DNA from 3 places in the Lactococcus sp. FSL W8-0209 genome. Region 1 is predicted to be linked to each of the others. Evidence: predicted binding sites of a transcription regulator. Region 1 holds the regulator's gene; each other region holds the start of a gene.
What was found. Region 1 encodes Rex, which represses fermentation and respiration genes when NADH is low (regulators of the CRP and FNR family bind a similar motif). Its sites were predicted from a motif close to TTGTGAANTANTTCACAA; they were not measured.
Positions count from the first base shown of each region.

Region 1 (10,213 bases):
ATATCAATTGGTTTTTATTAATGTCGAAAACAAATTATACCAATTATCGTCTTTTTGAGTTTTATTAGAAGTTTTATACTTGACAACGACAAATAAGTGTAATATAATGCTATTTATAAATAAATATTAGAAAAATAATTAACTATACCAATTTTAAAGGTGAGTTAAATGGAGCTTTATTATGTGTGGGATTGTTGGTGTTGTAGGTAGTAAAAATGCAACTGATATTTTGATGCAAGGACTAGAAAAACTTGAATATCGTGGTTATGATTCAGCAGGTATTTTTGTAAATGGTCAAGAAACAGCAGCAAAATTAGTTAAATCTGTCGGACGTATTGCAGACTTAAGAGGAAAGTTAGGGATTGATGTTTCAGGAACAGCCGGCATTGGTCACACACGTTGGGCTACTCATGGTAAACCAACGGAAGACAATGCTCATCCACATACTTCAACATCAGGTCGCTTTATTTTAGTACATAATGGTGTGATTGAAAATTTTGTTGAACTTAAAAACGAATTTTTGATGAATGATACTTTTAAAGGACAAACCGATACTGAAATTGCGGTTCATTTAATTGCTAAATTTGCTGAAGAAGAAGGATTATCAACACTTGAAGCATTCAAAAAAGCTCTAAGCTTAATTCAAGGTTCTTATGCCTTTGCTCTTATGGATAGCGAAGATGCAGAATTAATTTATGTTGCCAAAAATAAATCACCATTATTAATCGGCCTTGGCGAAGGCTACAACATGGTCTGCTCAGATGCTATGGCGATGATTCGTGAAACGTCTGAATTTATGGAAATTCACGATAAAGAGCTTGTTGTGTTAACAAAAGATAATGTTACAGTTATGGATTACGAAGGTAATATACTTTCACGTGAGTCATACACAGCTGAACTTGATTTATCTGACATTGGAAAAGGAACTTATCCTTTCTACATGCTCAAAGAAATTGATGAGCAACCCGCAGTTATGCGTAAACTCATTGCGACTTATGCAAATGAAGATGGAACAATGAAAGTTGATCAAGACATTATCAAAGGAATTCAAGAGGCTGATCGTATTTATATTATTGCCGCCGGAACGTCTTATCATGCAGGTTTTGGGGCAAAAATGATGCTTGAATCTTTGACAAATACACCGGTTGAACTTGGTCTTGCTTCAGAATGGGGTTATGACATGCCTTTGTTGAGTCAAAAACCATTCTTTATTTTCCTTTCACAGTCTGGTGAAACAGCTGATAGCCGTCAGGTTTTAGTAAAAGTAAATGAATTAGGACTTCCGAGCTTAACAGTTACAAATGTTCCCGGTTCTACTTTATCACGCGAAGCAACTTATACAATGTTAATCGGTGCTGGACCAGAAATTGCAGTTGCTTCAACCAAAGCATATACAGGACAAATTGCAACTTTGGCTTTTCTTGCAAAGGCAGTTGGTGAGGCTGAAGGAGAAATTAAAGCAAAAGAATTTGATTTAGTTAAAGAATTGTCTTTAGTTGCTCAATCAATTGAAGCCACTTTATCTGAAAAGGATGAAATTGCAGCAATTGTAGCTGACTTATTGCCAACTACCCGCAATGCCTTCTATATTGGTCGAAAACAAGATTATTATGTAGCAATGGAAGCTTCTCTCAAATTAAAAGAAATTTCTTATATTCAATGTGAAGGATTTGCTGCTGGAGAATTAAAACATGGAACGATTTCATTGATTGAAAAAGGAACTCCAGTACTTGCTTTAATTTCTAATAATGAAGAAGTAGCAGCTCATACTCGTGGAAATGTAATGGAAACAGTGGCTCGTGGAGCCTCAGCTATCACAATTGTTGAAGAAGGAGTGGCTCGTGAAGATGATACAATTGTTGTCAACCAAGTTCATCCTTATTTGTCAGCAATTTCAATGGTTATTCCAACACAATTAATTGCTTATTATGCGTCAATGCAACGTGGACTTGATGTTGATAAACCACGTAACTTAGCTAAAGCAGTAACAGTTGAATAAAAGTTACTGACAGAAATTTCTGTCAGTAAAATGATAACTAAAAATAAAAAGTTCTGAGATTTATCAGAACTTTTTTGGTTAATTAATCTTTTGTCAGTGACAAAGGCCAGATTTTTCCGTATATAATAGTATGTATGAACTAAGAGAAAATCCGTATCCGATGCAACCTAGGGAACGCTTAGAATTTTTAGGAGAAGAGTGCTTGTCTGATGTTGAGCTGTTAGCGATATTATTGCGAACAGGGACAAAAAAATACTCATCATTAAATTTGGCCTTGGAAATTCTTCAACATTTTGAAACTTTGGATAATTTGCGCAAAGCTTCGATTAATGAACTCAGAGAAATTTCAGGCATTGGACTGGCAAAATCCATTGAAATTCGAGCAATGATTGAATTTGGAAAAAGGATACAAACCACTAATAGAAAACGTTACTGGACTAATGTCAAATATTTAGACACAAAATGAGCTATATTTTCTTAAAATAATTTTCTTCTTTCTGATTTGGAGTTAAACCATTGTTGGCGGAATGAGGATTATAATTGTTATAAAATTGTTCGATGTATTCAAAGCAAGAGAGTTGAACTTCTTGAATGGAGTGATAAGTTCTGCGATTAATTTCTCGTTGTTTAAGATACTTGAAAAAGACCTCAGTCACGGCATTATCATAAGGATATCCAGGCTTGGAGTAAGAAGCAAGCAATTGATGCTCATCTAATAGCTTTCTAAAGGAAGCTGACTTAAATTGACTGCCTTGATCAGAATGAAAAATGATTGGTTCTTTAGGTTTTCTTTTCTTTATAGCTATCTCTAAGGTATCACAGGCGAGTTTGGCATCAATTCGATCACTTACTTTCCACGCAATACATTTCCTTGAGTAGAGGTCAAGAATAGCACAGAGATAAATATGTCGTTTAGGTCCTATAGAAATATAAGTGAAGTCAGTTGTCCACACTTGATTTGGGGAGTTCGGGTTAAATTCTTGTTTCAGTAGATTATCAGAAGAAAATTCGGGCGATTTGTTTGAATAAAAACGAGGTTTAATGGTTGACATTTTAGGGAGTGTCATAGACTTGAGAAGTCTTAAGATACGCCCTTCAGAAATATTGACGCCATAATCACGCAGGAGAATAATTTTAAAAGCTCTTGTTCCGATTCTTTTCTTGGCTTTCATATAGATTTCAAGAAGTAATTTTCTCAAGCGTTGATTTTCTACTTCACGCTTCGAAGGCCTCTTGTTTATGAAGTTATAGTAGGTGGAACGATTGACATGTAAAACACGACAGAGCATAACTGTCGTGTGTTCAAATCGGAGTCTATAGATGGCTTTCAATCTTACTTGGAGTTTTGCATGAATATGGCACTCGCTTTTTTTAAGATCAGATTTTCTTCCTCTAGTTGGGCATTCCTTTTTTGTAATTTTTGAATCTGTTTAGCAGTCAACACCGTATTATCTTCAAGACGCACTTGAGAGTACTGCTTAATCCATTTTGCAAGTGCAGAAGAAGATACCCCATAATCTTTACAGAGTTCAGTTTGTGTTTTACCAGTTTGATAGAGATTAACGAGCGATTGTTTGAAATCCTCGTCGTAACGTTTAAAACCTGACATAAAAGTCCTTTCATTTTTGTGTCTTAATAGACAGATTATAACACACAATTTTCTGTCCACTTTTATAGTATAGCTCCAAAAAACTCTATTGTTGCTTTAGACTACGAAAGTGGAGCAAGTGGAGATAAACAAGCCAATACTGATGCGATTCTTTACGGAATGCGACGTGTAAAAGCTGCTGGATATACTCCAATGTATTATTCTGATAAGCCTTACACTTTGGCAAATGTCAATTATAAGCAAATCATCAAAGAGTTTCCTAACTCACTATGGATTGCGGCATATCCAAATTACGAAGTGACACCAGTTCCAAACTATAGCTTTTTCCCAAGTATGGACGGAATTTCAGTATTCCAATTCACCTCAACTTATGTTGCTGGCGGACTTGACGGAAATGTGGATTTAACAGGAATTACTGACAAAGGTTATGAAGACGGAAACGCAACAAAACCTGATACTGACACACCAGCCACTGATGACGGTAAAGATGCCAACGAAGTGACACCAAGTGAAATCCAAGAAGGAATGACTGTCACAATCAAGTTTAGTGCAACGAATTACTCAACAGGTCAAGCAATTCCTAAATGGGTTAAGGAAAACTCATACAAGGTCCTTCAAAAATCAGGCAGTAAAGTCTTGCTTGATAATATCATGAGCTGGGTTGCCGCAAGTGATGTTCAAGCACTAGATACAGGAGGAAGTAATTCAACTGGAAATACTCAAACTCACATCGTCCAATCAGGCGATACTTTGAGTGGAATTGCTTCAAATTGGGGCACAAACTGGCAAGAATTGGCTCGTCAGAACAGTTTATCTAATCCGAACATGATTTACTCTGGTCAGGTTATTCGCTTCACAGGCGGTCAATCTGAAGCTACATCACGAAGTTATACCGTACGCTCAGGCGATAATCTTTCATCAATTGCAAGTCGTTTAGGAACAACAGTTCAAAGTTTAGTTTCAATGAATGGTATTTCAAACCCTAATTTGATTTATGCTGGTCAAACTCTAAATTATTAACAATTAACCCTGATTTCGGTCAGGGCTTTTTTAATTTATTAAACGAAAAAAAGCAATGTATATGTTACACGTTCGTTTTTCTCTTGTAATATCTAAAATTAAATGATATACTAATTTAGTAGTTCGGAGGATTACCAAAGTCTGGCTGAAGGTAACGGTATTGAAAACCGTCAGGCGTGTAAAAGCGTGTGTGGGTTCGAATCCCATATCCTCTTTATGAACTAAATTCTAATTAGCGTCTTATTTTAAGAATCCCTTGTCCAAAGCTAGGATCTTTAAATTTTATTTAAATATCCCCTGCTTCGGCGGGTGTTTTTGGTATAAAATGTATAATAAATTATTTAAAGGGGATATGGAAAAAATATGGAGCAAGTATTTGAGAATACTCAACAATTCTCATCACAAATGTTGGCAAACAGAAGGTATATTAAATCGATTAAAGAAATTATGGGGACAACTTTTAAATTAAGTGTTGACTTGAAAGAAGAAGAACAAGCCATATTTACTTTATTTAACTTATTGAATAAAATGTATGTTGATCTCCGAGCAAATTCAAGTCGGTTTGTTGAAGAGTTGAAAAAACTTGAGAATAACTTTTTGATGGAAAAAATAAATTTTGATGCAGAACCGAAATAAATTTTTGATGAGATTTTGAGCATTTTCTCGAAGGAATCGAATGGGATAAAAGAAGGGGTTGTATTCTCTATTGATAATGAATCGAATTCTATAGTTTTGAGTATCGATGATAGAAACATGCGGTCAAATATCAAATTATATCAAGATGAGCAGCTAAAAAGAAGTGAGCAAGCAAGGCTTTTGAATGAAACCTCTCTGATTACGATTAGTAATGTTTTTGAGTCACTAATTTCGAACTTAATATCATTTTTAGTAATAAAAGATGAATCAGTAAAAATTCAAGAAAAAACTCTTACTTTTAAGCAAATTGAGGAACTTGGTGGCTTAGAAGAAGCAAAAGACTATCTAATTGAAAAAACGGTTGAAGATATCATGCGAGGGAGTCAAATTCATTGGTTAAAATATATCGGGAAAAATACATCAAAAGAATTTTTTAACGAGTTAGTTGGGAAAGAAGAACAGTGCTTTGTTGACTTTTTTCTAAAAAGAAATTTAATTATACATAGTAATTCGAAAATTAACAAAAAATATTTAAATACACTTAAAAATGATTATTCGGATGAACAAAAGAAAAAAATGATTGGAAGTAGAATCTCTGTAAACGAAGAATATTTACTGGAAAACTTATCTTTAATTTATATCGTAGGAATAAAATCTAGCTACTATGTTACTAAGAAAAATTTTGCAACAAATAGGAAAGAAATCTTTTCTTTTTATCAAACAATTGCATATGAAAATCTGAAAATTGGTGAAAATAAAGTTGCATATGAGATTTATAATATGCTATGGAAAGACAGAGATGCCCTGAAAGCTTCTGAGAAAATGTTATTGTGTATAAATTATATGCAGAGTCTTAAATGGATTGATAAAACAAAAGAATTAAAAAAATTATTGAAAGAAGAGGATTTTTCTTTAGCTGATCATCGACATCAAATGTGCCTAGAAATTTTAGATGAAAATTATGAAGAGGCAATAAAAGAATTTGAAGAGGTAATAAATGAAGATAAAGAAGCATATGAAGATGAAACAAGTATGATAAATGATTTCATGTCATGGCCGATATTCAAGAAATTTTCTAAATCTGAACAATTCAATGTATTTATGTCTACTAAAGGTTATAAAGAATTAAAAGTCGTAGATGAAGTTATTGATTAATATACTTATTTATGAGATAATAATCTAAGTAGTTTATCAAAATCTTTTATTTCGATATTGAAGAGGAGTAATTATGAGTAAAGAAATGTTAGAAATTGTAAAAGAATTAAGCAAAAATTATAGCCCTATATCTAAACAAATAAAAATTATTTATACTAAAAAAGAAGCTTTCCCTCAAGCAGTTGTCTCTAGAAATAATTAATTTCGAAGTAAGATCTCGCCCTCCGGGGCGTTTTTCTTTGTTCTCGTTAAGAAGTTTGCTATAATTAAGTTTCTAACACTGACACCCCTTAATTGGGGGTCTTTTTTGTTAACAAATGTTACTGTTTAACTTTATAAATGTTGATATAATTCAATCATCATAGTTGTCCTTCCAAATACAAATAGCTAAATATTTAGAAGCACAGTGAGCGTCCTTTTCAAGGTAAGGGCGTTTTTCTTTACAACGGAAACGGGCATTAAGTATAATTTGTTCCGTAACACTAATTTCAATTCGGCCTTCATAATTTGGAGGCTTTTTATTTGAATGAATTAAAAATATTTTATATAATAAATTTACCCTAAAAGTATATTATAAAATATCTTTCTGAGCACCTTTTAAATAGAGGTGCTTTTTTTAATTCTAATTCTTGCTAACATATTGTAAAAATGATATACTCTAGATGTTTACTTTTGTGATGTATTCACTCTTTAAAACGCTCGCCAAATGGTGGGCGTTTTTTTATGCTATAATATACTCGGGATGATTGTGGAATTTCATCTCCTTTCTATAGTTAAGCTGCTCTTCGGAGCGGCTTTTTTATTTGTTTTATATGTTATAATGAAAATCTTAAACATGGGTGTCAGCAATTTGCTGGCATTTTTTATTTTTATTTGCTGTTGTAAATTTACAACAAAACAAGATTAAATCTAATGATATGTTGTAATTTTGTTGTACGAGTTTTTTATTTCTATAGTTTTTAGTTATTTTTAAAATAGAAAAAACGGCTATATTATGCCGTTTTTAATTTATATTTATTTTATTCTTGCTTGTTACCGTTCATGAAAAATAGTAGTGTTTGCAGCTCCTTAGTTAAGTCAATTGATTGAACAACCACATCTGAAGGGACTTTCAAACGAATTGGGGCAAAGTTTAGGAAACCTTTGATACCAGCTTTGACTAGAGTGTCAACAACTTCTTGGGCATTTTCTTTGCGAACAGAGAGAATTGCTGTTTTGATATCCGATTTTTTAACATTTTTTTCTAAATCAGAAATATTATAAATTGGAATTCCATCATCTGTTTGTGTTCCAACTAAGGGATTGCCAGAAATATCATAGGCTTGCGTGATTCTCATTTTATTTCTATCTTGGAATTGATAATGAAGTAATGCACGACCGAGATTTCCGACACCAATTAGAGCGATATGCGTTTCTTGGTCTTGGCCAAGAAGTTCTCCAAAGAAATCACGGAGCACTTTTGTTTCATAGCCGTATCCACGTCGGCCTAATTCACCAAATAAAGAGAAATCACGGCGAATTGTGGCAGCATCTACTCCAATTTTTTCTGAAATAAGTTGTGAGTTTGTGCGTGTCACGTTTTCTTCGACAAGACTTTTAAACAGTCGATAGTACTGTGGGAGTCTTTTAGCAGTTGCTTTAGGCAAGCTTTTGCTTGGTTTATGATCAGTCATTGTTATACCTCAAAAATTTAATTCGATTTTATTAAAACTAATTAATATTTAGTTTCTTTGTGATAATTTTATCAAAAATTTGTGAAATTATCAAACAAAAGGAATGGATTATTCGTTTAAAATGAGAAATAAATTATAATTCTAAAAAAATGTTTATTTTACTCTTTTAATTATTGCGCTTTCATGTTAAAATAGAAATATGAAAAAATAGACAGGGAGAAAATATGATTAAAATTTATCTTAGTGGTTCATGTTCATCTTGTAGAAAAGCTAAAAAATGGTTGCGTAAGCGTCACATTGAATTTGAAGAAATAAATTTATCAAAAGATGTTATGGAAAAAGATGATTTAATCAAAATTTTATCCTTGACTGAAAACGGATTTGAGGATATAATTGCGACCCGAGGGAAAACATACGCATCTTTAAATTATAATTTCGATGAATTAGGACTAGAAAAAGCATTTAAATTAATTCAGGAAAATCCACGTCTTCTAAAACGACCATTAATTTTTGACGAGGACTATCTATTGATTGGTTTTAACGAGGATGGAATCAGAGCGTTTATTCCACCAGAAGTTAGGAGAATTGAATTGCGTGAAAGATTAATTTTAGTCTAATATTAATTTTATTTTAGCTTATCAGATTTGGTAAGCTTTTTAATTTCAAGAATTTGGAAGAACTACAAAAAGCTTGCCTTAAATGCTATAATAGAAGGACTGCTTTTCTATCATATGAAAAGGAAAAACGAAGTATTAAAAAATATGCTTTGAGATTTAACGAAGAGGATAAATATCATGATTTTACTGCAAGGGAATGGAATTGCACGCACTTTTGGTGGCGATGTTTTATTTGAAAATATCAATTTTAGTTTACAAGACCATTCAAGAATTGCCCTAGTTGGCCGAAATGGAGCTGGTAAGTCAACCTTGCTTAAAATTATTGCTGGAGTTGAAGAAGCGAGTCGCGGAACTGTATCCAAGACCAAAGATTTGACAATGAATTATTTAGCGCAAGATACTGGGCTGAATTCCTCAAGGACAATATTTGCAGAAATGCTCTCTGTTTTTGATTCGCTTCGCCAAATGGAAAAACAATTGCGCCAGATGGAATTGCAAATGGGAGAACTTGCTGGGGATGAATTGACAGCTTTGATGAAACGTTACGATGCTTTATCAGAAGAATTTCGGATTAAAAATGGATTTACTTATGAATCTGAAATTAAGTCTGTCTTAAATGGGTTTCGTTTTGATGAAACAATGTGGGAAAGAGAAATTTCAAGTTTATCGGGGGGACAAAAAACACGTTTGGCTCTTGCTAAGATGTTGCTTGAAAGACCACAACTTTTGATTTTGGATGAACCAACTAACCACTTGGATATTGAAACTTTAGCTTGGCTTGAAAATTACCTTAAAAATTACGAAGGAAGTTTATTGATTGTCAGTCATGACCGCTACTTTTTGGATAAAGTAGTTAATGAGGTCTTGGAGTTGTCGCGAGGAGAATTGACTCGTTTTTCTGGAAACTACTCGCGCTATGTCGAACAAAGAGAGCAAAAATTACTCACTGAGCTCAAAAATTTTGAAAAACAACAAAAAGAAATTGCTAAATTAGAGGATTATGTTGCCAAAAATTTAGTTCGGGCTTCGACGACTAAAATGGCACAATCACGTCGTAAAAAGTTGGAGAAAATGGAGCGTTTAGACGCACCAACAAGTGATGATAAATCGGCCAATGTTACTTTTACTCCTGAAAAAACGTCTGGAAATGTTGTTTTAACCGTTTCAGAAGCAACGGTGGGTTATGAAGATAATCTTCTCTCTGGTCCGATTAACATTGACGAGCGTAAAGGCGAGTCCCTTGCTATTGTTGGGCCAAATGGAGTAGGTAAAACAACATTGATTAAGTCAATTGTTGGACAGATTCCATTTTTAGCAGGTCAAGCAAAATTGGGTGCCAATGTTACTTTGGGATATTATGACCAAGAACAAGGAAGATTGACAGCTTCCAATACTGTCTTAGACGAATTATGGAATGAGCATCGCTTACTTAATGAAGTTGAAATTCGCAATATGCTTGGAGCCTTTCTTTTTAGTGGAGATGATGTAAAGAAAACGGTTGGGA
Region 1 covers NZ_JBBOVN010000001.1:1,269,711-1,279,923, forward strand. The annotation lists gene MKX45_RS06320 (phosphatase PAP2 family protein) at 1-1, shown strand, start outside; gene glmS (glutamine--fructose-6-phosphate transaminase (isomerizing)) at 182-1,999, shown strand; gene MKX45_RS06330 (UPF0758 domain-containing protein) at 2,160-2,465, shown strand; partial or broken gene MKX45_RS06335 (IS3 family transposase) at 2,451-3,608, opposite strand; partial or broken gene MKX45_RS06340 (LysM peptidoglycan-binding domain-containing protein) at 3,684-4,628, shown strand; tRNA gene MKX45_RS06345 (tRNA-Ser) at 4,754-4,843, shown strand; gene MKX45_RS06350 (hypothetical protein) at 4,992-5,264, shown strand; gene MKX45_RS06355 (hypothetical protein) at 5,382-6,419, shown strand; gene MKX45_RS06360 (hypothetical protein) at 6,493-6,621, shown strand; gene MKX45_RS06365 (redox-sensing transcriptional repressor Rex) at 7,439-8,092, opposite strand; gene MKX45_RS06370 (Spx/MgsR family RNA polymerase-binding regulatory protein) at 8,317-8,709, shown strand; gene abc-f (ribosomal protection-like ABC-F family protein) at 8,887-10,213, shown strand, end outside.

Region 2 (10,213 bases), 940 kb from region 1:
TGTTGGTATTCTTGCCGAAACATCACTTAATCCAACTCAAGAAGCTCAAGTTATCATTGGTGTCGGAATTAATTTTTCTATTTCCCAATTTCCAACTGAAATCGAAGAAAGAGCCACTTCTTTATTTTATAATGAACAAGCAAGCATCAGTCGTTCGGAATTAATTGCCGAAATCTGGTCTGAATTTCATCGTTTATCAGAGGGTTCATTTTTCCAAATTTATAAATCTCACTCATTTATTCTTGGCAAACAAGTTGAATTTGTTCAATCTGGACAAACTTTTTCCGGAAGAGCCACAGATTTAACCTCTAAAGGTGAGCTTATCGTAAATTTAGATAATGGTCAGCAAAAAATACTTTCCAGTGGCGAAATCTCACTAAAAAAATGGACTTAATCAGTCCATTTTTTCAGTTATTATTATTATATTATATAGGAGGCCAGTTTTAGGTCATGGTGGACCAGAATTATTTTACTGACAGAACTTTCTGTCAGTAACTTTTTTAGAAATCTGACCAGTCATCTTCTTTTTCTTTTTCAACTGGTTGTGCTTCCTTAGTCTTACGACTTTTTGGTTCATCCCATGGATTTCCCCATTGGTTTGAATCTTGTTGATTTTGACGTCCTTTATCTTCATAACGACGTGCCCAATTATTCATTTTATCTGAATAACGTTCTGACCAACGGTCCATTTTTTCATCAAAATGTTGCGCTTTACGATTCCATTTTTCTTGATAATCATCTTCTGAATCATCATAGTAATTTCGTGGTCTAGCACTTGGAATAATCCAACTTGCTACGAAATACAATGGAATCAATCCGCCCCAGCTTCCAAAAGCCAGAACAACAAATAGGATACGTAGAATCGTCACAACATCACGACCCAGACCAAAATATTCTGCAATCCCTGCAATGACACCACTGACTCTACGATTTGTCACTGATTTTGTTAATTGTCTTTGAGACATAATTTATCCTTTCTTTATAATCGTTGAATTAACATTGTGACGGTGTCATCAATAGACTCGCAATCACATAAACAATGAGTAATGTTCCCCAACTTCCGAAAGTACCAAGCACAATCAGAACCCGAATTACATTAATTACTGTACGGCTCAAGCCAAAGTATTCACCAAGTCCCCCGACGGTTCCTGCGATGACTCGATTGCTACTTGATCTTTTCAGAGTTTTCTTAGCCATTTCTCACCTTTCTTTTCAAATTTACTGACAGAACTCTTATAAAATTCCTGTCAGTAAAATTTTATTCAGTTTCTTCTTTGTCAGTAGTTTCAGTATCTTTAAGCCAAATCGTTCCTGATTTTGTTTCAAATTCAAAGGTTAATGACTCAGCACCTTGACGGACAATCGCTGCTCCATTACGGCCAGCTTCAAAAGGACTATCAAGATTTAAACGTGTCTTATATCCGCCAAAGATTGTGCGAACATGACCAACCAAGCCCAAACTTTCTGGTACAGAAACTTTGATATCGCCATTCACATTTTTAAGATTTAATTTGTGAGCCGTTCCTGTTTTTTCGGTCAGCAAAATATTTCCGTTTACGAGTGAGACATCACCAGATTCAAAAGCAGTTGTAATTCTGATATTACCATTAACTCCAGTTAATTCTAAATCTGAATTCGTGCCATCAATTACTTTGATTTCACCATTCTTATTGTTAATCTTCAACTCATCGCTGTTTACTTCAAGCACTTCAGCATTTCCGTTCATAAGATTAATATTCATTTTTTGACTGGAAATTTTTTCAACTTTAAGTTCTGCATGAGGTGTATTAATCTCAATATTTTCATATTCTTTTACTGGTAAGTAAAGTTCAATATTCGCAGAAATTCGACCATTTGCTTCAATTTCAAGCACATCATCTTCAACTTCAAGTTTAGTTTTTTCAGCAATGTAAGCTTCTACATTACCATCTTCAACTGCCCCGTAAATTTTATATTCTACTTTTACATGGGCATTTTCACCCGGTAAAATATTTACTTTACCACTCTTAAGATTAAGATTAACATTTTTGAAATCTTCGTTGATATCTTTTTCTACAGTGTGAGAAATTGATTTAACCTTAGGAAATCCTTTTGAAAAATCAATATTATCATCAACAGATTTTGCAACCCCTTGGAAAATTTCTTTACCTCTAGCAAACAAACTTTCTGCAACATTTTTCATTGCATCAGGAAAATCTACATCGTGATTCACATATCCTTCTTTATCTGTATATGTGAATTCTTTGTTCTCGGTTTTATCATCAGAAGCTTCTCCATTCACTGAACCATTTTTTTCAAGTAATTCTAAAGCTTCATCTTCCGTGATAATTCCACGACGCATCAAATCCATAATTCTATCTTTTTTATTAGCCATTTTTTTAGATCCTTTCTCTGCTCATTCAAGCATTCAATATCTTAAAAACTTTTTTTATTGAGATTATCTTTATCTCGTACATTTATTATCTCAAACTTTTACCAAATAAAAATCAGCCTTTGGGCTGATTTTTAACATCTTCTTTTTTTAACTAAATAAAAGATTCAATACTCCTATTTTACTGACAGAACCACTAATTAATTTTGTCAGTAATTATTTAGGTTGAATATAAGTTGCCAAAGCAGCTACACCAGCAGAAATATGGCGTTCGCTGACAATATTATTACCTTTAACATTCATCTCTGAAACGAGAATAGAGTTATCTGAATAAACCTTTTCAACAAAAGCTACGTGACCATATTCTGAACTTGAACCAGCTACTCCTGGTGGGAAGCTAACAGCATAACCCTCAGTTGGAACTGTTGTTGTGAAATAACCTTGAGCTTGGGCATTAATTCCCCATTCTCCACCATTTCCCATATGTGTTCCAACGAGCCCACCTAATTGAATGATACGGTTATAAACATACTGTGTACAATTACCAAAAGCATAGCTATCAGCACCTGGATATTCCACACCATTGTAATCTGGATAAGCTGAATTATCTAATTTTGATGCCACCAGTGGACTTTCAGGAACTTTATCATCTACAACTTTTGTCGTACTATCTACATTGTCATAAAAATTTAAGTTATATTCTTGAATAATTTCAATCAATTTTTGAGCATATGACGGGTCAGTAGCAAAAATACCTTGCAAAGCTTGAGCTGCTTCTTGATAAGCCTTAGCGTGTGACTTCCATGCGCCAGCATAAATTTCTGAGTTCCAAGTTGTCCCTTTAATCATTAAATTAATATAATCATCCAAGGCTTGGTCATAGTTACTATAAACTCTAAAACTTTGTTCAATATAATAAGGATTATTTCCCGAAAATTCTTCCGTCTTAAATGAAATTGATTTTCCTAAATAAGCACCTGTAATATTGAAAATATTAAAATACTGCTGACTCATATTACTTTGACCAGAACCAGATTCTAAAATCGCCTGTGCCAAGATAATTGATGCATACAAATTATTCTTACCGGCTAAAATTCTCACGCGGTCCGCAATACTTTTAATAAAGGCTTCTGTACTAGAAGTATCAATTTTATCAATTGACTTAGCTGCTTCAATTGTTTTCAAAACAGGGCCAGCGTAAATAGAAGGAGCTGAATCTGCTGAAGAATTAGGAATTTGTGCTGCAGTTGATGTCTGATAGTAGGCATTATCCTGTGAATAATTAGAGGGTGCAGCTGTAGAAGTTGATGCTGAAGGAGCTGTGGTAGAAACTGAAGTTGATGGTGCTTGAGTTGTCGTAGAGGAATTACTAGTTGAATTATTATTTGTTGATGAACTTGGATTACTTGGTTTTGATGTCGAACCTGAAGTACTTGGTTTTGATGATGAACTTGAATTACCTGTACTTGACGATGAACTTGAACCATTTGAATTTGATGATGTGCTTGAGCTACCTGTACTTGATGATGAACTTGAACTACCCGTACTTGATGATGCATCTGAACTATTTGTAATTGCAGACGAAGCATCTGAACTACTTCCAACAGTTACTCCATCAGCATGGCCAGTCACGCCAAAAGCCGTCATTCCTAAAATCAGCGCTGTTCCCGCAATAAATTTTTCCTTTTTTAAGCGCTTAGTTTTATCATTATTAGTCAATTTTAGTTAATCCTCCATGGTATGTATTATAATTTCAACATCATTTCTTTCAAGACATCTACTTTTACACAATTGTAACATTTAAACACAAGCAAGTCAAATTAATCACTTTTATTTATTGAACAGATTTCCATTTTTTTTTGAAAAAATTATTATACGATATAGCTAGTAGCAAAATCATATAAAAAAATGTCCATCATAAGTGACAAAGCCATATTTAATCATATTTTATAATAAGTTGCTTATGACTTAGTTGAAATAACCAATACTCTCTCTAAAACAAATGATTACTATCGTCCCTAAAAAATATTCTGTTCTCTTTATCTTACATTTCTAAGTGAAATTACTAAAAAATAACATATTTATTACAAATTTAATAATGTAGAAAAATTAAATTCAGTCAAAAAACTTATACATCGTCCGCTCATATTTCACAACTCTTCTTAGCCTCAGCTAGGTAATCTTTTAAAAAGGTAGCATTCGCATAAAATAGATTCTTATATTTATTTTTTTATTCCCTCTCAAATGCCTTCTAATGTAGAAATTTCAAATATCCTAAGAACAATTAATGAAGGAATTACTAGAATACACTCTTTAGCTGTATAATTGGTCAATCAATAAAGCTTATACCAGATTCTTCGTAAAGTAGACAAAATTTTGCTAAAAAATATCATAAAAGTATGATATTTATATATATTCATAAATTATCTTCCTTATAATTATCTGAATCGATAAAATTTTTTAATTGCAAGGCAAGCATTCTTCTGGCGCAATCAGGAATTCAATGTGCCAATTTGTTAAAGTCAAATTTTCTTTCATCATTCTGTAAGCAATGATAGATTTCCGACAACCAGATAAACTTTTTAAATAGCACATAATCGATAAAATTGAAAATACTTATTAAACTTATATACTAAGATAGAACCTTATGCTATATCAAAGCAAATTGAAAAATAAAAAAACGTCCATCATAAATGACAAACGTTTATTTAATCATGTTTAAAAAGTTGATTAAGCTTTATTTGCTGAACCGAATACGTCGATACGTTCTTCAACAGACGCTGTAATTGCATCGAAACCAGGTTTCAAGAATTTACGTGGGTCGAAAAGTTTTTTCTTCATGTATTCTGCTTCATTAGCATCAAATTCATTAACGAATTTACGAGTAGCAGCTGCGAAAGCAAGTTGGCATTCAGTATTAACGTTAACTTTAGCTACACCATTAGCGATAGCTTCTCTGATTTGATCATCAGGGATACCAGAACCACCGTGAAGTACGATTGGCACATTGTGTCCCATAGCTTCAACGAGTGCTTTGTTCAATTTTTCAAGGTGATCGATGTGAAGACCTTTCCAGTTTTCTGGGTAAGGACCGTGAATGTTACCGATACCTGCTGCAAGGAAGTCAACACCAAGTTTAGCCATTGCAACTGCATCATCGATAGGAGCAAGTTCACCTTCACCAACGATACCGTCTTCTTCACCACCAATTGAACCAACTTCACATTCAACTGAGATGCCTTTAGCATGAGCTTTAGCGATTACTTCTTCAGCAAGTTTAAGGTTTTCTTCGATTGGAAGATGTGAACCGTCAAACATCAATGATGAGTAACCAACTTCGATACATTCCAAAGCATCATCAAAATGACCGTGGTCAAGGTGAATAGCAACTGGAACTGTGATTCCCATTGATTCTACAAGAGTTTCAATGAGGAGTTTACACATTTTGTAACCACCCATGTATTTAGCCGCACCCATAGAAGTTTGGATCAATACTGGAGTCTTTTTAGCTTCTGCTGCACGCAAGATAGCTTGAGTCCATTCAAGGTTGTTTGTGTTGAAACCACCGATAGCGTATCCGTTATCACGAGCGGCTTGTACGAATTTTTCTGCTGAAACGATTGCCATTTCAAAATTCCTCCGAATATTTTATTACCTACCTAGTATAGCATTTTGTGAAGTATTTTTCTAGTCCAAGCTCACAAAAATACAAAGTAACCGCTTTATTAAGCCATTTTTAAAGAAAGATAAAAAAAGATTAATAGTTTAATAACTATTAATCTTAGCATATCCCGAGGACCGGTTTCGAACCGGTACGAAGGTTACCCCTCGCAGGATTTTAAGTCCTGTGCGTCTGCCAGTTCCGCCACCCCGGGTATTATCCAAAAACTCCCACTTGGGAGAATTATCAAGCGAACGACGAGATTCGAACTCGCGACCCCAACCATGGCAAGGTTGTGTTCTACCCCTGAACTACGTTCGCACTTAAACTTTGTGTCTTACGACAATGCCGACTACATGATTCGAACACGCGACCCTCTGATTACAAATCAGATGCTCTACCAACTGAGCTAAGTCGGCTAATACCTAGTATGCGGATGAAGGGACTTGAACCCCCACGCCGTTAAGCGCTAGATCCTAAATCTAGTGCGTCTGCCAATTCCGCCACATCCGCTAGGATTATGACCCGTGCTGGGCTCGAACCAGCGACCCTTTGATTAAAAGTCAAATGCTCTACCAACTGAGCTAACGAGTCATTAGTATTTCTACTAACGGTTCTGACGGGAATCGAACCCGCGATCTTCGCCGTGACAGGGCGACGTGATAACCGCTACACTACAGAACCTTTATTCACTTAATGGCTGAAACAACCAATGGGAGTTAACGGGATCGAACCGCTGACCCTCTGCTTGTAAGGCAGATGCTCTCCCAGCTGAGCTAAACTCCCAAAACTTGGCCACTCGCCTATCTCCCAGGGGGCAACCCCCAAGTACTTCCGCCGTAGATGGACTTAACTTCTGTGTTCGACATGGGAACAGGTGTATCTCCATCGCAATGATGACCAAATCATTAAATGTTACCTTGAACATTCAAAACTAAATAACAATTCTTCTAACTTTTAAACCATAAGCATATTATATTTGACTCTTTTGGTAAAGTCCTCGAGCGATTAGTACTGGTCCGCTCCAAGTCTCGCAACTCTTCCACTTCCAGCCTATCTACCAGATCATCTCTCTGGGCTCTTAATTCTTACGAATGGGTAATCTCATCTTGAGGTGGGCTTCGCACTTAGATGCTTTCAGCGCTTATCCCTTCCCTACATAGCTATCCAGCCGTGCTCCTGGCGGAACAACTGGTACACCAGCGGTAAGTCCATCCCGGTCCTCTCGTACTAAGGACAGATCCTCTCAAATTACCTACGCCCGCGACGGATAGGGACCGAACTGTCTCACGACGTTCTGAACCCAGCTCGCGTGCCGCTTTAATGGGCGAACAGCCCAACCCTTGGGACCGACTACAGCCCCAGGATGCGACGAGCCGACATCGAGGTGCCAAACCTCCCCGTCGATGTGAACTCTTGGGGGAGATAAGCCTGTTATCCCCAGGGTAGCTTTTATCCGTTGAGCGATGGCCCTTCCATGCGGTACCACCGGATCACTAAGTCCTAGTTTCCTACCTGCTCGAGTTGTAGCTCTCGCAGTCAAGCTGGCTTTTACCTTTACACTCTACGATTGATTTCCAACCAATCTGAGCCAACCTTTGAGCGCCTCCGTTACTCTTTAGGAGGCGACCGCCCCAGTCAAACTGTCCGTCAGACACTGTCTCCCTGGCCGATTATGCCAGCGGGTTAGAGTAACCATAAGTCAAGGGTAGTATCCCAACAACGCCTCAATAGAAACTAGCGTCCCTATTTCAATGGCTCCTACCTATCCTGTACATGACTTACAGGTACTCAATATCAAACTACAGTAAAGCTCCATGGGGTCTTTCCGTCCTGTCGCGGGTAACCTGCATCTTCACAGGTACTAAAATTTCACCGAGTCTCTCGTTGAGACAGTGCCCAAATCATTACGCCTTTCGTGCGGGTCGGAACTTACCCGACAAGGAATTTCGCTACCTTAGGACCGTTATAGTTACGGCCGCCGTTTACTGGGGCTTCAATTCATACCTTCGACTTACGTCTAAGCACTCCTCTTAACCTTCCAGCACCGGGCAGGCGTCACCCCCTATACATCACCTTGCGGTTTAGCAGAGAGCTGTGTTTTTGATAAACAGTTGCTTGGGCCTATTCACTGCGGCTGGCTTTTACACCAGCACCCCTTCTCCCGAAGTTACGGGGCTATTTTGCCGAGTTCCTTAACGAGAGTTCTCTCGATCACCTGAGGCTACTCGCCTCGACTACCTGTGTCGGTTTGCGGTACGGGTAGATATGACTTTACGCTAGAAGCTTTTCTTGGCAGTGTGACATCAGAGAGTTCGCAACCGTAGTTGCTTCCCCATCACAGCTCAATGTTAAAGAGAAATGCATTTGACACATCTCACACCTCACTGCTTAGACCAGAATCCATTAACTGGCATCTCTTAGCCTACTGCGTCCCTCCATCACGATCATATCTAGTACTGGAATATCAACCAGTTGTCCATCGACTACGCCTTTCGGCCTCGCCTTAGGTCCCGACTAACCCAGGGCGGACGAGCCTTCCCCTGGAAACCTTAGTCTTACGGTGGATAAGATTCTCACTTATCTTGCGCTACTCATACCGGCATTCTCACTTCTTAACGCTCCAGCACTCCTCACGGTATACCTTCATCGCGGTTAAGAACGCTCTCCTACCATTGATAAAATATCAATCCAAAGCTTCGGTAATATGTTTAGCCCCGGTACATTTTCGGCGCAGGGTCACTCGACTAGTGAGCTATTACGCACTCTTTGAATGATAGCTGCTTCTGAGCTAACATCCTAGTTGTCTATGCAACCCCACATCCTTTTCCACTTAACATATATTTTGGGACCTTAGCTGTTGGTCTGGGCTGTTTCCCTTTCGACTACGGATCTTAGCACTCGCAGTCTGACTGCCGAACATGTGTATTAGCATTCGGAGTTTATCTGAGATTGGTAATCCTAGACGGACCCCTCACCCAAACAGTGCTCTACCTCCAATACACTTACATTTCGACGCTAGCCCTAAAGCTATTTCGGAGAGAACCAGCTATCTCCCAGTTCGTTTGGAATTTCTCCGCTATCCACAAGTCATCCAAACACTTTTCAACGTGTCCTGGTTCGGGCCTCCAGTGCGTCTTACCACACCTTCACCCTGCTCATGGATAGGTCACTAGGTTTCGGGTCTACATCATGATACTAAGTCGCCCTATTCAGACTCGGTTTCCCTACGGCTCCGTCTCTTCAACTTAACCTCGCATCATAACGTAACTCGCCGGTTCATTCTACAAAAGGCACGCTCTCACCCATTAACGGGCTCGAACTTCTTGTAGGCACACGGTTTCAGGTGCTATTTCACTCCCCTCTCGGGGTTCTTTTCACCTTTCCCTCACGGTACTGGTTCACTATCGGTCACTAAGGAGTATTTAGGGTTGGGAGATGGTCCTCCCGGATTCAAACTGGATTTCGCGTGTCCAGCCCTACTCAGGATACTGCTAGGTATAAGCGCTATTTCGTCTACGGGATTATTACCCTCTTTGATTAACCTTCCCAGGTTATTCGACTATAATGCTTAAGTCCACGTTGCAGTCCTACAACCCCAAGAAGCAAGCTTCTTGGTTTGCCCTTCTTCGCGTTCGCTCGCCGCTACTTACGAAATCGTTTTTACTTTCTCTTCCTGCAGGTACTTAGATGTTTCAGTTCTCTGCGTTACCTTTACATGAGCTATGTATTCACTCATGAATAACTGCTAGTAGCAGCTGGGTTTCCCCATTCGGAGACCTAGGGATCAATGCGTACTTACTGCTCCCCCTAGAATATCGTCGTTAGTCACGTCCTTCATCGGCTCTTAGTGCCAAGGCATCCACCGTGCGCCCTTATTAACTTTGCCATGATGATTTATAATCATCGTTTTTCAAGTATAAGTTTGTAAATTCTTTAAAATTCACAGCTTTTGGTTTATTTATCGTTATTAGATATTGTTATTTAGTTTTCAATGTTCAAGTGATTTTAACGTCTTGTCTGACAATGGAGCCTAGCGGGATCGAACCGCTGACCTCCTGCGTGCAAAGCAGGCGCTCTCCCAGCTGAGCTAAGGCCCCACAATCAAGAAGTTGATTCTTGCTTAGGTTTATGACTAAACCCCTCAAAACTGAATAAAGTTGAATGCTCACGTCTTTGTA
Region 2 covers NZ_JBBOVN010000001.1:2,208,394-2,218,606, forward strand. The annotation lists gene MKX45_RS10910 (biotin--[acetyl-CoA-carboxylase] ligase) at 1-394, shown strand, start outside; gene MKX45_RS10915 (PspC domain-containing protein) at 501-965, opposite strand; gene MKX45_RS10920 (PspC domain-containing protein) at 994-1,197, opposite strand; gene MKX45_RS10925 (DUF4097 family beta strand repeat-containing protein) at 1,259-2,374, opposite strand; gene MKX45_RS10930 (amidase domain-containing protein) at 2,588-4,090, opposite strand; gene MKX45_RS10935 (class II fructose-bisphosphate aldolase) at 5,102-5,998, opposite strand; tRNA gene MKX45_RS10940 (tRNA-Leu) at 6,161-6,246, opposite strand; tRNA gene MKX45_RS10945 (tRNA-Gly) at 6,282-6,353, opposite strand; tRNA gene MKX45_RS10950 (tRNA-Thr) at 6,379-6,451, opposite strand; tRNA gene MKX45_RS10955 (tRNA-Leu) at 6,464-6,545, opposite strand; tRNA gene MKX45_RS10960 (tRNA-Lys) at 6,554-6,626, opposite strand; tRNA gene MKX45_RS10965 (tRNA-Asp) at 6,644-6,716, opposite strand; tRNA gene MKX45_RS10970 (tRNA-Val) at 6,746-6,818, opposite strand; rRNA gene rrf (5S ribosomal RNA) at 6,822-6,937, opposite strand; rRNA gene MKX45_RS10980 (23S ribosomal RNA) at 7,021-9,921, opposite strand; tRNA gene MKX45_RS10985 (tRNA-Ala) at 10,060-10,132, opposite strand.
Region 2: MKX45_RS10935 (class II fructose-bisphosphate aldolase) is a predicted target of Rex. The motif match lies at 6,044-6,061, and genes of this name have one in related genera.

Region 3 (10,213 bases), 390 kb from region 1:
TCAAAGCTCTTCCTTTTGAGAGGAAGTGGATTCTTCCAGGCGTACCTGCAGGACATTCATTTCCATCTTCATCGGCAATACGTGCTTTAGATAATCCAGGCATACCAATCCCCATTTCACGGGCATTAGTGTCTGCTAAAGTTGATAAACGGTGCTTTTTCCAAATCATTGGGCCACATTCAGACTGTCCATAAATTTGTAGGAAAACTGGCTCTTTTTGTTTAGAGGCAGAAAGAAAAGTGTGCATTGTTTCTTTATTAATTGCATCAAAAGTTGAGTGAAGGTAACGAATTGAAGCAAAAATCTCAGGTTCTTGCTTTGCAAGATTCGCTAGACGAACAAAATCGTTTGGATGTGTTTCAAAAGCATAAGGCTGATGTTTAGCAAAAAGATTGACAAGATTATCTTTTGATAAATCATTGAGGGGCATAAGGCCAAACCCAAAGGTCATTGCTGATGAAACCCCTATATTGAAACGAGAATGAACAGGAGAAATATGGAAAGCTAAAATTTCTTCCTTATCAGGCATCCAATCCATTACAGTTCTTTGAAGCACCCAACGCCAACCCATTGAATTAGCAGAGTGAGCGATTAATTTTGGTACACCAGTTGTTCCAGAAGTATGAGTGAGATAAGCAATCTCATCACTGGCCAATTGCTGACTGTCAGCAATTTGAGTAGGTTTTTCCAAAGCAAATTTACTGACAGAAAGTTTTTTAGAATCTTCAAGATTCTTCATTTCATTTACAGTTTTGTCAGTAACTTGGTCATAAATGAGCCAAGGATTGCCTAAACGTCCAGCTAAAATATCCATTGTTTCGGCAGGAAGATGATAAGAAATCATTGCTGGAACAGCGCCTAGATAAGAAACAGCAACAGCTAAAAGATAGGTATCAAAAGCACTTGATTTAAAAATAATGACTTTATCCGATTTTTTGATTCCCAACTCAGATAAGAGACTTGCCTTATCAACAATTGCTTGATGAGTCTTTTGGTAAGTCGTTTCAAGAGCTAGTTCAGGGAAAGCTCCAACAGCCTCATCAAAGATAATTGGGCTATCAGGAAACTGTTCAGCTGATTTTTTAAAGTTTAGATACAAATTTAGGGGTTCGTGTTTGAATTTCAAAAAAAATCTCCTCAAGTTAATAAGTTTATTATATCACAAAGTATTCTTTAGACCAATAGTTAATGTAAATGTTTTCTTAAGTCGTAGAGAATAAAATACTCGGAAAAAAAGTCTAAAATCTGCTACAATTAAAGGGACACTAAGAGGATTCCAATCCTCTTTTATCAGGAAAAGAAGGGATAGATAGGAAAATGATTAAAAATTATGAACTATCCAACGAAAAAAAATTAATTTCAACCTCTGAAATGAAGAATTTCACCTATATTCTCAATCCAACACGTGAAGAAATTGGGAATATTTCTGAATACTATGACTTCCCTTTTGACTATTTATCAGGAATTTTGGATGATTATGAAAATGCCCGTTTTGAAACAGATGATAATGATAATAATCTGATTCTCTTACAATATCCTGCACTTTCTAATTATGGAGAAGTTGCGACTTTTCCATATTCTTTGGTTTGGACTAAAAATGAATCGGTTATTTTAGCACTTAATCATGAGATTGATAATGGCTTAATTTTCGAGCGTGAATATGATTATAAACGCTACAAACATCAAGTTATTTTTCAAGTGATGTATCAAATGACACACACTTTCCATGATTATTTGAGAGATTTCCGAACAAGACGTCGCAGACTTGAACAGGGAATCAAAAATTCAACAAAGAACGACCAAATTGTTGATTTGATTGCCATTCAAGCAAGTTTAATTTATTTTGAAGATGCCTTGCACAATAATATGCAAGTACTTCAGGATTTTATTGATTACTTGAGAGAAGATGATGAAGACGGTTTTGCTGAAAAGATTTATGATATTTTTGTCGAAACAGACCAAGCTTATACAGAAACCAAGATTCAGCTCAAGTTACTAGAAAATCTCCGAGATTTGTTCTCAAACATTGTCTCTAATAACTTGAACATTGTCATGAAAATCATGACATCAGCTACTTTCGTTCTAGGGATTCCAGCAGTAATTGTTGGTTTTTACGGAATGAATGTTCCAATTCCTGGTCAAAATTTTAATTGGATGGTTTGGCTTATTTTAGTTCTAGGAATTTTATTATGTGTTTGGGTCACTTGGTGGTTACATAAAAAAGATATGTTATAAAATGGAGAAAAATCTCCATTTTTTTGCTCTTTGTGAAAAAATTAATTAGTGATTGCAGATTATGAAGTTAGCAATGTTTGTTAAAACTATTTTGTGAATTATTTATGAAAACGTTTTAAAAAAGTATAACAGATATTAAAATAATTGGAACTGTATTAGTAAAGAATCTGTAATTTCTCTTGAATTCTGTTTGCTATTCTCAAACTGTATGATATAATGAAGTTGTAATTTGAAACAGAAAGAACAAAGGAGATTTCAAAATGAAAACCGAAGTTACGGAAAATATCTTTGAACAAGCTTGGGATGGTTTTAAAGGAACCAACTGGCGTGATAAAGCAAGCGTTACTCGCTTTGTACAAGAAAACTACAAACCATATGATGGTGATGAAAGCTTTCTTGCTGGGCCAACAGAACGTACACTTAAAGTAAAGAAAATTATTGAAGATACAAAAGCTCACTATGAAGAAGTTGGTTTTCCCTTCGATACTGACCGCGTAACCTCTATTGATAAAATCCCTGCCGGATATATCGATGCTAATGATAAAGAACTTGAACTCATCTATGGGATGCAAAATAGCGAACTTTTCCGCTTAAACTTCATGCCAAAAGGTGGACTTCGTGTTGCTGAAAAGATTTTGACAGAACACGGTCTCTCAGTTGACCCAGGCTTGCATGATGTTTTGTCACAAACAATGACTTCTGTAAATGATGGAATCTTCCGTGCTTATACTTCAGCAATTCGTAAAGCACGTCATGCTCATACTGTAACAGGTTTGCCAGATGCCTACTCTCGTGGACGTATCATTGGTGTCTATGCACGTCTTGCCCTTTACGGTGCTGATTACCTTATGAAGGAAAAAGCAAAAGAATGGGATGCAATCACTGAAATTAACGAAGAAAACATTCGTCTTAAAGAAGAAATTAATATGCAATACCAAGCTTTGCAAGAAGTTGTAAACTTTGGTGCTTTATATGGTCTTGATGTTTCACGTCCAGCTATGAACGTAAAAGAAGCAATCCAATGGGTTAACATCGCTTATATGGCAGTATGTCGTGTCATTAATGGAGCTGCAACTTCACTTGGACGTGTTCCAATCGTTCTTGATATCTTTGCAGAACGTGACCTTGCTCGTGGAACATTTACTGAACAAGAAATTCAAGAATTTGTTGATGATTTCGTTTTGAAACTCCGTACAATGAAATTTGCTCGTGCAGCTGCTTATGATGAACTTTATTCTGGTGACCCAACATTCATCACAACATCTATGGCTGGTATGGGTAATGACGGACGTCACCGTGTCACTAAAATGGACTACCGTTTCTTGAACACACTTGATACAATCGGAAATGCTCCAGAACCAAACTTGACAGTCCTTTGGGATTCTAAACTTCCTTACTCATTCAAACGTTATTCAATGTCTATGAGCCACAAGCATTCTTCTATTCAATATGAAGGTGTTGAAACAATGGCTAAAGATGGATATGGCGAAATGTCATGTATCTCTTGTTGTGTCTCACCACTTGATCCAGAAAATGAAGAAGGACGTCATAACCTCCAATACTTTGGTGCGCGTGTAAACGTCTTGAAAGCAATGTTGACTGGTTTGAACGGTGGTTATGATGACGTTCATAAAGATTATAAAGTATTCGACATCGAACCTGTTCGTGACGAAATTCTTGACTATGATACAGTTATGGAAAACTTTGACAAATCTCTCGACTGGTTGACTGATACTTATGTTGATGCAATGAATATCATTCATTACATGACTGATAAATATAACTATGAAGCAGTTCAAATGGCCTTCTTGCCTACTAAAGTTCGTGCTAACATGGGATTTGGTATCTGTGGATTCGCAAATACAGTTGATTCACTTTCAGCAATTAAATATGCTAAAGTTAAAACATTGCGTGATGAAAATGGCTATATCTACGATTACGAAGTAGAAGGTGATTTCCCTCGTTATGGTGAAGATGATGATCGTGCTGATGATATTGCTAAACTTGTCATGAAAATGTACCATGAAAAATTAGCTTCACACAAACTTTACAAAAATGCTGAAGCTACTGTTTCACTTTTGACAATTACATCTAACGTTGCTTACTCTAAACAAACTGGTAATTCTCCAGTGCATAAAGGAGTATTCCTTAATGAAGATGGTACAGTAAACAAATCTAAACTTGAATTCTTCTCACCAGGTGCTAACCCATCTAATAAAGCTAAGGGTGGTTGGTTGCAAAACCTTCGCTCACTGGCTAAATTGGAATTCAAAGATGCAAATGATGGTATTTCATTGACTACTCAAGTTTCACCTCGTGCACTTGGTAAAACTCGTGATGAACAAGTGGATAACTTGGTTCAAATTCTTGATGGATACTTCACACCAGGTGCTTTGATTAATGGTACTGAATTTGCAGGTCAACACGTTAACTTGAACGTAATGGACCTTAAAGATGTTTACGATAAAATCATGCGTGGTGAAGATGTTATCGTTCGTATCTCTGGTTACTGTGTCAATACTAAATACCTCACACCAGAACAAAAACAAGAATTAACTGAACGTGTCTTCCATGAAGTTCTTTCAAACGATGATGAAGAAGTAATGCATACTTCAAACATTTAATTCTTAAAATTTAATGAATATTCGGTCTGTCAGTTTTACTGACAGACTTTTTTTACGAAAAAATTAATCATAATAGTTAAAAACTATTGTTTTTAGTTTAAGAAAGTTAAATTTTATGCTAAAATAGATGAATGAAAATGGTAATTGGATTGACAGGCGGAATTGCGAGTGGGAAATCAACGGTGGTTGATTTTTTGATTTCTGAGGGTTATCAAGTGATTGATGCTGACAAAGTTGTCCGTCAATTACAAGAACCTGGCGGAAAACTTTACAAGGCAATAGTAGAAACTTACGGTTTAGATTTTATTGCTGACAATGGACAGTTAAATCGTGAAAAATTAGGAGCTTTAGTTTTTTCTGATCCAAAAGAGCGCGAGAAATTATCAAACTTACAAGATGAAATTATTCGTACAGAATTATATGATAGACGTGATGACTTATTAAAAAAAATGACTGACAAGTCTGTCAGTAAAAATTTTGATTCAAAGAGTCAAGGAAAAAATCTGTCAGTAAATAAGCCAATATTTATGGATATTCCGTTATTAATTGAATACAATTATACCGGATTTGATGAAATATGGTTGGTCAGCTTACCTGAAAAAATACAATTAGAAAGACTGATGGCAAGAAATAAGTTTACGGAAAAAGAAGCTAAAAAACGAATTTCCTCACAAATGCCATTGTCAGAAAAACAAAAAGTCGCTGATGTCATTCTGGATAATTCTGGAACGATTGAAGCACTAAAAAAACAAATCCAGCGAGAACTAGCTAGGATAGAAGAACAGAAATAGAGGTGAATCGCACGAAAACAGTTAATTGGAAAAGGAATTTATTTATAACATGGATTGGCTGCTTTTTTGTAGGTTCATCATTTTCACTCGTCATGCCCTTTCTCCCCTTGTATATTCAAGGACTGGGCGTAAGCGGTGGAAATGTTGAACTTTACTCAGGGTTAGCTTTTTCTTTGCCAGCCTTAGCTTCAGGGTTAGTTGCCCCCATTTGGGGACGTTTAGCTGATGAACATGGGCGTAAAGTGATGATGGTACGTGCCAGTATCGTCATGACCCTAACAATGGGAGGAATAGCTTTTGTCCCTAATGTTTGGTGGTTACTTGGATTACGTTTGCTAATGGGATTTTTCTCAGGCTATATCCCTAACTCAACAGCAATGATTGCTTCACAAGCTCCAAAAGATAAATCAGGCTATGCCCTTGGAACATTAGCAACAGCAATGGTTTCTGGAACACTGATTGGTCCTTCACTTGGTGGGTTATTAGCTGAGTGGTTTGGCATGGCAAATGTCTTTTTGATTGTCGGCGCTCTATTAGCCCTAGCAACTTTACTAACCATTTTCTTTGTTCATGAAAACTTTGAACCAATTGCTAAGGGTGAAATGTTATCTAGTAAAGAAATTATTAATAAAGTCAGTAACAAACAAATTCTTTTTGGATTATTAGTGACAACATTTATTATTCAAATCACCTCGCAATCTATTGAACCATTTGTGACCTTGTATATCAAAACCCTGACGACAAGCACGAACAATTTGATGTTCATTTCAGGTTTAATTGTGTCAGCAGTTGGATTGTCGGCAATGTTATCATCAAGTTTTCTAGGACGTTTAGGAGATAAATACGGTTCGCATCGTTTAATTTTGATTGGACTTGTTTTTACATTTATTATTTATTTACCAATGGCCTTTGTGCAAAGCCCACTCCAACTTGGGATATTACGCTTCCTTCTTGGTTTTGGAACTGGTGCTTTGATGCCGTCAGTAAATTCGTTGCTTTCAAAAATTACTCCCAAAGAAGGTGTCAGCAGAATTTTTGCTTACGCACAAATGTGTTCTAATTTAGGAATGGTAACCGGTCCATTGGTTGGATCAGCAATTGCAGGTTATATTAGTTATCGAGCAGCAATTGTAGGGACAAGTCTTTTTGTCATTGTTAATATTATTTGGTCCTTTATTAATTTCCGAAAATATCTGCGGAAACGGAGTATTATGGAATGAGAGTAAAAATCACATTAATTTGTAGTTCTTGTGGGAATAAAAATTATATTAGTAGTAAAAATAAAGCAACCCATCCGGAAAAAGTTGAAACAATGAAGTTTTGTCCCAAAGAACGAATTGTTACACTTCATCGTGAAGGTTAGACAGCAAGAATTATCTTGCTGTTTTTTTATTTATAATAAGTTTTTACTATGTACACTTATTAAGAATTGTGATAATATTATATAATAAAGTAAACAATATTTCATTAGAGGTGTTTTATGCAAAAAAAGACATTATTTTTTCATTATAATAGCAGTTGATGGAGACAGATAAAAAATTTTAATCATAATTTTGTGGACTATTTATAAAAGAAAAAATTCAGTTTAAAAAATATATTCGGAAATACCTTATCTTTGGGTGGTAGAAACTTATAAGCACTTTGAAAATCTTTATAAATTATTCAACTCATGCTATAATAATATGAATGAGGAAAAAAAGATAATGAATTTAAATAAGAATAATTTTTTAAACTACTCTATATTGATTCCATACCTAATTCTTGCAGGAATTGGTATTGTGATGGTTTTTTCAACCACGGTTCCTGATCAGTTACAAAAAGGATTAAATCCTTATAAATTAGTAATTAACCAAACAGCATTCGTATTATTGAGTCTCATTATGATTGCAGTGATTTACCGTCTGAAACTTAGAGCCCTTAAGAATAGAAAAATGATAGGAACAATAATGGTTATTTTGATTCTGTCATTAATATTTTGTAGAATAATGCCTTCCAGTTTTGCTCTGACAGCACCCGTAAATGGAGCCAGAGGTTGGATTCATATTCCAGGAATCGGAACGGTGCAGCCAGCAGAATTTGCCAAAGTTTTTATTATCTGGTATTTAGCCTCAGTTTTTTCAACAAAACAAGAAGAAATTGAAAAACGTGATATAAATGAGATTTTTAAAGGAAAGACGCTCTTTCAGAAACTGTTTGGTGGTTGGCGATTACCCGTAGTTGCCATTTTATTGGTTGACCTTATCATGCCTGACCTAGGTAATACTTTGATTATTGCTGCAGTTGCTTTGATAATGATTGGAGCCAGCGGTATATCTTGGCGTTGGTATTCCGGCTATTCAAAATTAATTCTATCTTTGATGGCCATTTTCTTAGGATTTCTTTTCATTGTAGGTGGAAATATCATTCCAAGTTTCTTACCCATCGCTTATATCAATAAACGATTTGAAGCTTTTGTTAATCCTTTTACAGACTTAGCCAATTCTGGACACCAGCTAGCTAATTCATACTATGCTATAGTTAATGGCGGTTGGACAGGACGTGGCTTAGGAAATTCGATTCAAAAAAATGGTTTCTTACCAGAAGCTCAAACTGACTTTATCTTTCCAATTGTCGTGGAAGAATTAGGAATCATTGGCGGAATTATTATTCTAGCTATTCTCTTTTTCTTGATAAGCAGAATGTTAATTGTTGGAATTCGTGCTAAAAGTGCCTTTAACTCACTCATTATGATTGGGGTATCTGGTTTATTGTTAGTTCAAGTCTTTGTCAATGTGGGTGGAGCAATCGGAATTATTCCAGAAACAGGAGTAACCTTCCCCTTCCTATCACAAGGAGGGTCGTCCTTCCTTGTCTTATCGTTGGGAATTGCATTTGCATTAAATATTTCAGCTGATGAGAAACGAAGAGAAGTTTCTGAGCTCTCAAATCATTATAGTAGCAGTGTCCCAACTTATGAAAACGATTGACAATTGTCAGTCGTTTAAAAGTGTATAAAAGATTTTTATAATATATGAAAGAGTGAAAGGTAATGACCAATTACCTTTCCAAGCAAGCCTCATTAAGGAGTCAAAATGAAAAAACTACTCGTCGCCAATCGTGGAGAAATCGCCGTTCGTGTCTTTCGTGCCTGTAATGAACTCGGACTTTCTACTGTAGCCGTCTATGCAAGAGAAGATGAATATTCTGTTCATCGCTTTAAAGCAGATGAATCTTATCTAATCGGTCAAGGAAAAAAACCAATTGATGCCTATTTGGATATTGATGATATCATTCGTGTTGCCCTTGAATCAGGAGCAGATGCTATTCACCCAGGTTATGGCCTCTTATCTGAAAATCTCGAATTTGCTACCAAAGTTCGCGCAGCAGGTTTAGTTTTTGTGGGTCCTGAACTTCATCATTTGGATATTTTCGGTGATAAAATTAAAGCTAAAGCAGCTGCCGACGAAGCGAAAGTTCCAGGAATTCCCGGAACAAATGGAGCAGTAGATATCGACGGCGCTTTAGAATTTGCTAAAACTTACGGTTATCCAGTTATGATTAAGGCCGCTTTAGGCGGTGGTGGTCGCGGAATGCGAGTTGCGCGTAATGATGCTGAAATGCATGATGCTTATGCTAGAGCAAAATCAGAAGCAATTGGAGCTTTTGGTTCTGGCGAAATCTATGTTGAAAAATATATTGAAAATCCAAAACATATTGAAGTCCAAATTCTTGGAGATAATCATGGAAATATTATTCACCTCCATGAGCGTGACTGTTCAGTACAACGACGTAATCAAAAAGTCATTGAAATTGCGCCAGCCGTGGGACTTTCACTGGACTTCCGTAACGAAATATGTGAAGAAGCAGTCAAACTTTGTAAAAATGTTGGCTATGTTAATGCTGGTACAGTTGAGTTTCTTGTTAAAGATGATAAATTTTATTTCATTGAAGTAAATCCACGTGTTCAAGTTGAACATACAATTACGGAACTTATCACAGGTGTAGATATTGTCCAAGCTCAAATTTTGATTGCTCAAGGTAAAGACTTACATAGAGAAATTGGACTTCCAGCACAGTCTGAAATTCCACTTTTGGGTTCAGCAATTCAATGTCGAATCACAACAGAAGATCCACAAAATGGATTCTTGCCAGACACAGGTAAAATTGATACTTACCGTTCACCAGGTGGTTTTGGTGTTCGTTTAGATGTCGGAAATGCCTATGCTGGATATGAAGTAACTCCATATTTTGATTCACTTTTAGTAAAAGTTTGTACTTTTGCCAATGAATTTAGTGACAGCGTAAGAAAAATGGACCGCGTTCTCCATGAATTCCGTATTCGTGGTGTCAAAACAAATATTCCTTTCTTGATTAATGTTATTGCTAATGAAAACTTCACAAGTGGTCAAGCAACAACAACCTTTATTGATAATACACCAAGTCTGTTCAACTTCCCACACTTACGTGACCGTGGAACAAAGACGCTGCATTATTTATCAATGATTACAGTCAATGGCTTCCCAGGGATTGAAAATACTGAAAAACGTCATTTTGAAGAACCACGTCAACCCCTTCTTAATCTTG
Region 3 covers NZ_JBBOVN010000001.1:883,935-894,147, forward strand. The annotation lists gene MKX45_RS04535 (class I adenylate-forming enzyme family protein) at 1-1,126, opposite strand, end outside; gene MKX45_RS04540 (magnesium transporter CorA family protein) at 1,318-2,235, shown strand; gene pflB (formate C-acetyltransferase) at 2,496-4,859, shown strand; gene coaE (dephospho-CoA kinase) at 4,991-5,650, shown strand; gene MKX45_RS04555 (multidrug efflux MFS transporter) at 5,653-6,870, shown strand; gene rpmG (50S ribosomal protein L33) at 6,867-7,013, shown strand; gene MKX45_RS04565 (FtsW/RodA/SpoVE family cell cycle protein) at 7,354-8,616, shown strand; gene MKX45_RS04570 (pyruvate carboxylase) at 8,722-10,213, shown strand, end outside.
Region 3: pflB (formate C-acetyltransferase) is a predicted target of Rex. The motif match lies at 2,327-2,344, and genes of this name have one in related genera.